Linked DNA regions of Aquitalea magnusonii. The protein of the gene in region 1 interacts with the protein of each later gene in a pairwise test. Links are inferred from orthologs where the notes say so. Each region holds a gene or a part of one and is shown on either strand. Other genes may lie near its edges. The genes, in order: recR and recO.

Region 1 (3,048 bases):
GCCATCGAGCAGGGCCAACTGCGCGCCGGTGACCGCATGCCCTCCTTGCGCCAGCTATGCCAGGACCATGCCGTCAGCCTGACCACCGCCCAGCGCGCTTATGCCGAGCTGGAGCGGCAGGGCTTGCTGCAGGCGCTGCCGCGCTCCGGCTTCCGCGTGTGTCCACCGGCAACGCGCGCGGCACCAGCCGAAACCGCCGCGCCGCAAACCCTGCGCATGGAACACCTGACCACCGCCCTGCCCATGCCCTGGGGCTGCCCCTTCATCAATCCGGCGCTGATCAACACCACACCGATGAACCGGGCGCTGGGCCGCGCCTTGCAGGATTACCGCGACGCCCTGTCCAGCACACCGCTGGAGGGCTTTGACGGCCTGCGCCGCGAACTGGGCCTGCATTATCTGAGTCAGGGCATTGCGCTGGCGGGGGACGAGCTGCTGATTACCTGCGGTGGCATGGAAGCACTCACCCTGGCCATGCGCGCGGCGGTCAGTGCCTCCGGCAGCCAGAGCATGGTAGTGGTGACGCCAGCCTTCCCGGCGGCGCTGGAACAACTACGCCATCTGGGCATTGCCATCCTGCCGGCAGCATTGTCCGAGCAAGGCAGCCTGGACCTGGCCGCAGTGGAAGAAACGCTGCACGAGCAACGCCCGGCCGGCATCGTGCTGATGGCCAACTTCCAGCACCCCACCGGCCTTGTCATGCCGGAGGCGCAAAAGCGCGCGCTGGTGGCGCTGGCCGAGCAATACCGGGTATGCATCATCGAGGACGACACCTACCGCGAACTGTACTTCGGCAAGCAGGGGGCCAGCCCGCTCAAGGCTTTTGATCGCAGCGGTACGGTGTTGCACTGTTCTTCCTTCAGCAAATCGCTGGCACCGGGCTATCGGGTAGGCTGGATTGCTGCCGGGCGACTGAGCGATACCGTGCGCGGACTGAAGCTGTGCAGCTCGCTGGGCACCCCCCTGCCCAGCCAGATGGCGCTGGCACGGCTGCTGGCCACCGGCCAGCACGGCGACATGCTGACCCGGCTGCGCGCCAGCCTGCGGCAGCGGCGCGATGCCATGGTGCAGCAAATCATGGAGAGTTTTCCGGCGGGCAGCCGCTTGCTGCGCGCCGAGGGCGGCTATTTCCAGTGGGTGGTGTTGCCCGAAGGGCTGGACTGTGCGGCCTTGCTGCCGCTGGCCATCGAACAGGGCATACATTATGCGCCGGCCACGCTGTTCTACCCGCACCCGGTAGCGGCCAATGCCTTGCGGCTGAACTTCAGCTTTTTCGACCCGCTACACCAGCGCGAGGGCGTTGCCCTGTTAGGCGCACTGCTGCGGCAAGCCATGGAGTGACAGCGCCCGCCCTGACGCTCAGCCCGGCGGCGTGGACGGGTCGGACTGGGCGGTCAGCGATTTGCGTTCGTACACCGCCTGCGCCAGTGTGCTCAGGTCGACATATTCCAGCTCGCCGCCCACCGGCAGTCCGCGCGCAATGCGCGACACCTTGGGGCCGCGGCCCTTGAGCAGCTCGGCAATCATGTGGGCGGTGACTTCGCCCTCGGCAGTAAAATTGGTGGCAATCACCACCTCCTCCACCACCTCGTCCAGCGCCCGCACCATCAGCTTGTCCAGATTCACTTCCTTGGGGCCGATATTGTCCAGCGGCGAAATACGCCCCATCAGCACGAAATACAGGCCCTGATAGCATTTGGCCTGCTCCAGCGTCATCAGGTCGGCCGGCATTTCCACCACGCACAGCTGGTCTGGCCTGCGCTCCGGGTCGGCACAGATGCTGCACAGCGGGGTTTCGCTGAAGGTATTGCAGCGTTCGCAATGGGTGAGATGGTTCAGCGCCCGATCCAGCGCCCGTGCCAGCTTGTCCGCCCCGGTCTTGTCCCGTTGCAGCAAATGGAAAGCCATGCGCTGGGCGGTTTTGGGGCCGACACCGGGCAGCACTTTCAGGGCAGCAATCAGTTGTTCAAGCGCGGGTGGGTTTTTCATCGGCAATCCGGAATACGGGTTTGGCAAAGGGGAACAGGCAAGGCATCAGTCGTCCGGCGCGCCCTGCGGGTAACGCGGCAGGTCATCGTCCAGGTGAAACCAGGGAATGGCACTGGACGTCCATTCATGACAGTCAGGCCGCAATACCGCTGGCGTTTCCAGCGTGGGAACGGTGATTTCCACCCGCCCACTGCCATCGGTGCATTCATAAAACAGGGTGGAACCGCACTGCCCGCAAAAATGCCGCAGACCCAGCGCCGAGGAGCGGTAAGCGGTGGTGCTGCCTTGCCAGCGCACGGCACCGGCGGGGTACAGCGCTCCCAGGTACACCGGTGCGCCGCTGGCCTGCTGGCAGGTCTTGCAGTAACAGTAAGTCACGCTCAAGGGGCGGCCATGGCATTGATAGCGCACCGCCCCGCACAGACAACGCCCCTGCAATACCTGCTCCATGCCGGCTCCCACTCCCACAGGCTGTCAATCATTGGCGGGCCCCGCCAGTTGCAAGGGGCTTGGAGCCGCTAACAAAAGCTCGTAGAGCACCCGAGTCAAGGCGCGCCGACGCAGACAGTACAGTGAGTACGGCAAGTCGGCGCAACGCAGAATCGGGGGTTTTGTGAGCGGGTCTTAGAACGGCAGTTTCATGCCGGCCGGCAAGTTCAGGCCGTTGGTAAAGCCGGACATTTTTTCCTGGGAAGTGGCTTCCACCTTGCGTACCGCGTCGTTGACGGCGGCGGCAATCAGGTCTTCCAGCATTTCCTTGTCTTCCTTGGCATCGTCCAGCAGGCTGTCGTCGATGGACACGCGCTTCACATCGTGCGCACATGTCATGACGATTTTCACCAGACCGGCACCGGACTGGCCTTCCACTTCCACGGTGGCCAGTTCTTCCTGGGCCTTCTTCATGTTTTCCTGCATTTGCTGGGCTTGCTTCATCAGACCAGCGATACCGTTTTTACCGAACATGTCACAACTCCTGCAAAGGTTGAATCGTTTCCGCCACCAGCGTGGCGCCCATTTCGCGCACCAGTTGCTGGATGACCGGATCGTTTTCCAGGCATT
Region 2 (3,316 bases), 1.2 Mb from region 1 along the record:
CCCCACCAAGCATGCCAAGGATGCCAAAACCCGTCTGCAGGAAGCCTTGCAGGCGCGCAAATGGCCGCTGCCCAAATACCGCATCCTCACCCAGACTGGTGAGGCACACGAACAATGGTTCAAGGTGGTGTGCGACCTGGGTGATCTGATGATCGAATCCCAGGGTGAGGGCGGCAGCCGCCGCGCAGCCGAACAGCAGGCTGCCGAAGTTGCGCTGCAGCAGCTTGAACAGAAACTGGCCACAGGCAAGAAAAACCTATGAACGAACACGCATATCATTGTGGCTTTGTGGCCATCGTCGGGCGTCCCAATGTGGGCAAGTCCACGCTGATGAACCATCTTATCGGCCAAAAAGTCAGCATCACCTCCAAAAAGGCGCAAACCACGCGCCACCGGGTCAACGGCATCCATACCGAAGACAATGCCCAGTTCATTTTTGTTGATACTCCGGGCTTCCAGACCTTCCACAAGGGCGCACTGAACGAAACGCTGAACAAGAGCGTGAAGGATTCGCTGGGCAGCGTGGACTGTGTGCTGTTCATTCTGGAAGCCATGCGCATCAGCGCGGCCGACCGCGAAGTGATGGCGCTGCTGCCCAAACACACGCCGGTAATCCTGGTGATCAACAAGCTGGACAAGGTCAAGGACAAGTTGCTGCTGCAGGAATTCATCGACGGTGTGCGCGCCGAATTCCCCTTTACCGATTGCGAAGTGGTCAGCGCCAAGCATGGCCAGCGTCTGTCCGAGCTGCTGGACAAAGTGCGCCCGCATTTGCCGGAATCCATGCCGCTGTATCCGGAAGACATGGTGACCGACAAGAGCGAGCGCTTCCTCTCCGCCGAAATCGTGCGCGAAAAACTGTTCCGCTATCTGGGTGAAGAACTGCCCTACGAAATGAATGTGGAAGTGGAAATGTTCGAGATGGACGGTGCGCTGCGCCGCATCCACATTGCCGTTCTGGTGGACAAGGAAAACCAGAAACCCATCGTCATTGGCAAGGGCGGGGAAAAGCTGAAAAAGATTTCTACTGAAGCGCGCCTGGACATGGAAAAACTGTTTGATGGCAAAGTCTTCCTGCAAGTGTGGGTGAAGGTGAAGTCCGGTTGGGCGGATGATGTACGTTTCCTGCGGGAATTCGGCCTGAACTGATGTCGCAGCACCCGTCACGACCGCCCTGCTGGGCGGTGGTTTTTTCTGCACCCGCCGGCCCTGCCGACATGGCTGGCCGCATGTTGCGCCTGGCGCAGCTGCAGGCTGGCTATCTGGGCGCCGATCCGGTTCAGGACAGCAATGGCACCGCCGTTGCCCGTTGTTACTGGGACGATGTTGACGCCATCGCGGCCTGGCGTGTGCATGCCGAGCATCTGCTGGCGCGGGAAAGTGGCCGCCAGAGCCGGGTGCAGTTTTCGCTGCAGGTGGATCGTGTCGATCGCGGCAGGAGTCCCGACGCATGAGCCAGCCGGGCCGGGTAGACCGTCAGCAGGCGTATCTCTTGCATGCGCAGCCCTACCGCGAAACCAGCCTGCTGGTGGAAGTGCTGACCCCGCAGCATGGCCGTTTCACCATGGTAGCGCGCGGGGCGCGCCGACCGCGTGCCGATGTGCGCGGCGTGTTATTGCCGTTTCAGCCGCTCACCCTGTCCTGGTTTGGCAAGGGGGAAGTGCGTACCTTGCATACGGCCGAATGGAATGGCGGGGTGCCGCAACTGGCTGGCATCCGCCTGGTATGCGGTTTCTACCTGAACGAGCTGATGCTCAAGCTCACCGCCCGTGACGATGCCGAACCGCGCGCCTTCGCCGTCTATGATCAGGCAGTGCGCGCGCTGGCTGGCACCGACTCACTGGCCGCCACCTTGCGCCGCTACGAATTGCGGTTGTTGCAGGCGTTGGGCTATGCAGGCAGCTTCGCCTGCGATCAGCATGGCGAAGCCATCGAAGCCACTGCCCAGTATCTGTGCCGTGGTGGCGCGCTGGCGGAGCGCGATGCCGGTTTTGATCCGGTCGGGCCATTTTTACGGCTGCCTGGCAGCGAACTCTTGGCCATCGAGGCTGACAACTACAGTGCCATCAGCACCCGCCGGGCGGCGCGCAGCCTGCTGCGGCTGCTATTGACCGATTTGCTGGGCGAGGAACCGTTTGCCTCGCGTGAACTCTTGCAGGCCATCAGCGCCATTGCCGACTGAAGCCTGCCAACAGGAGCTGAAGATGATTTTGCTTGGTGTGAATATTGACCACGTTGCCACCCTGCGCCAGGCGCGCGGCACCCGCTATCCCAGCCCGGTAGAAGCCGCGCTGGTGGCGGAAACCGCCGGTGCCGACCTGATTACCCTGCATCTGCGTGAAGACCGCCGCCATATTCAGGACGCCGACGTGGTGGCCATGCGTCAGGTGATCAAGACCCGCATGAACCTGGAAATGGCCATGACGCCGGAAATGCTGGCCAATGCGCTGGCGGTGGCGCCGGAAGACGTATGCCTGGTGCCGGAAAAGCGTGAGGAAGTCACCACCGAAGGCGGTCTGGACGTATTGGGCCACTATGCCGATGTCTGCCATTACACCGAAACCCTGCAGCAGGCTGGCATCCGCGTGTCCATCTTCATCGACCCGGACCGCGCCCAGATCAGCAAGGCGTATGAAGCCGGTGCCCGTGTGATCGAGCTGCATACCGGTGCCTATGCCGATGCCGTGCATGCCGCCGAACGCGAAGCAGAACTGGCACGCATCCGTGGCGCGGCTGCTTTTGCCGCCGAGCTGGGCATGGTGGTGAATGCCGGTCACGGCCTGAACTATCACAACGTCAAACCGATTGCTGCCATTGCGCAAATCAGCGAACTGAACATCGGCCACGCCATCATCGGCCAGGCGGTGTTCGTCGGGCTGGATCGTGCCGTGCGCGACATGAAGGCGCTGATGCAAGAAGCCCGTCGGGGCTGAGGCAGGGCAGGAGCGGGCAGATGATCTACGGCATTGGCACTGACATGGTGGAAATCGCCCGCATGCAGGGCCTGCTGCAGCGCTGGGGTAACAAGGCTGGCAGACGCATTCTGGCCGAGTGCGAAATGGCGGATTTCCTGCAATCCCGCGATCAGGCCCGCTTTCTGGCCAAGCGTTTTGCCGTGAAGGAAGCGCTGTCCAAGGCCGTCGGCACCGGGGTGGTGGATCCGGTGCTGCTGACTGCCATTGCTGTCAGTCATGATGAACTGGGCAAGCCGCAACTGGTCTTTGCTGCTGCCCTGCAGGAATTTCTCAGCCAGCGCGGCATTGTGCGCAGCCATGTTTCCATCACCGACGAGCGGGAGCATGCACTGGCCTTTGTA

What was found.
Region 2: the proteins of recR (region 1) and recO interact in binary tests that used the Escherichia coli proteins (3 or more experiments, as listed by UniProt). The link is inferred for Aquitalea magnusonii from one-to-one orthologs.

Annotation. Positions count from the first base shown.
Region 1 is NZ_AP018823.1:2,743,555-2,746,602, forward strand. Bases 175-2,906 are described here. They hold recR (recombination mediator RecR), read right to left. Parts: upstream 1,990-2,906; coding sequence 1,360-1,989; downstream 175-1,359. Other genes in these bases: DLM_RS13000 (PLP-dependent aminotransferase family protein), read left to right, coding at 175-1,341; DLM_RS13010 (GFA family protein), read right to left, coding at 2,035-2,439; DLM_RS13015 (YbaB/EbfC family nucleoid-associated protein), read right to left, coding at 2,614-2,906. Outside these bases: more of DLM_RS13000, read left to right, coding at 1-174; more of DLM_RS13015, read right to left, coding at 2,907-2,952; dnaX (DNA polymerase III subunit gamma/tau), read right to left, coding at 2,954-3,048. UniProt on the Escherichia coli protein: May play a role in DNA repair. It seems to be involved in an RecBC-independent recombinational process of DNA repair. It may act with RecF and RecO.
Region 2 is NZ_AP018823.1:1,504,484-1,507,799, forward strand. Bases 317-3,316 are described here. They hold recO (DNA repair protein RecO), read left to right. Parts: upstream 317-1,450; coding sequence 1,451-2,182; downstream 2,183-3,316. Other genes in these bases: era (GTPase Era), read left to right, coding at 317-1,149; DLM_RS07320 (hypothetical protein), read left to right, coding at 1,149-1,454; pdxJ (pyridoxine 5'-phosphate synthase), read left to right, coding at 2,205-2,933; acpS (holo-ACP synthase), read left to right, coding at 2,954-3,316. Also shown: rnc (ribonuclease III), read left to right, coding at 1-262; more of era, read left to right, coding at 259-316. UniProt on the Escherichia coli protein: Involved in DNA repair and RecF pathway recombination.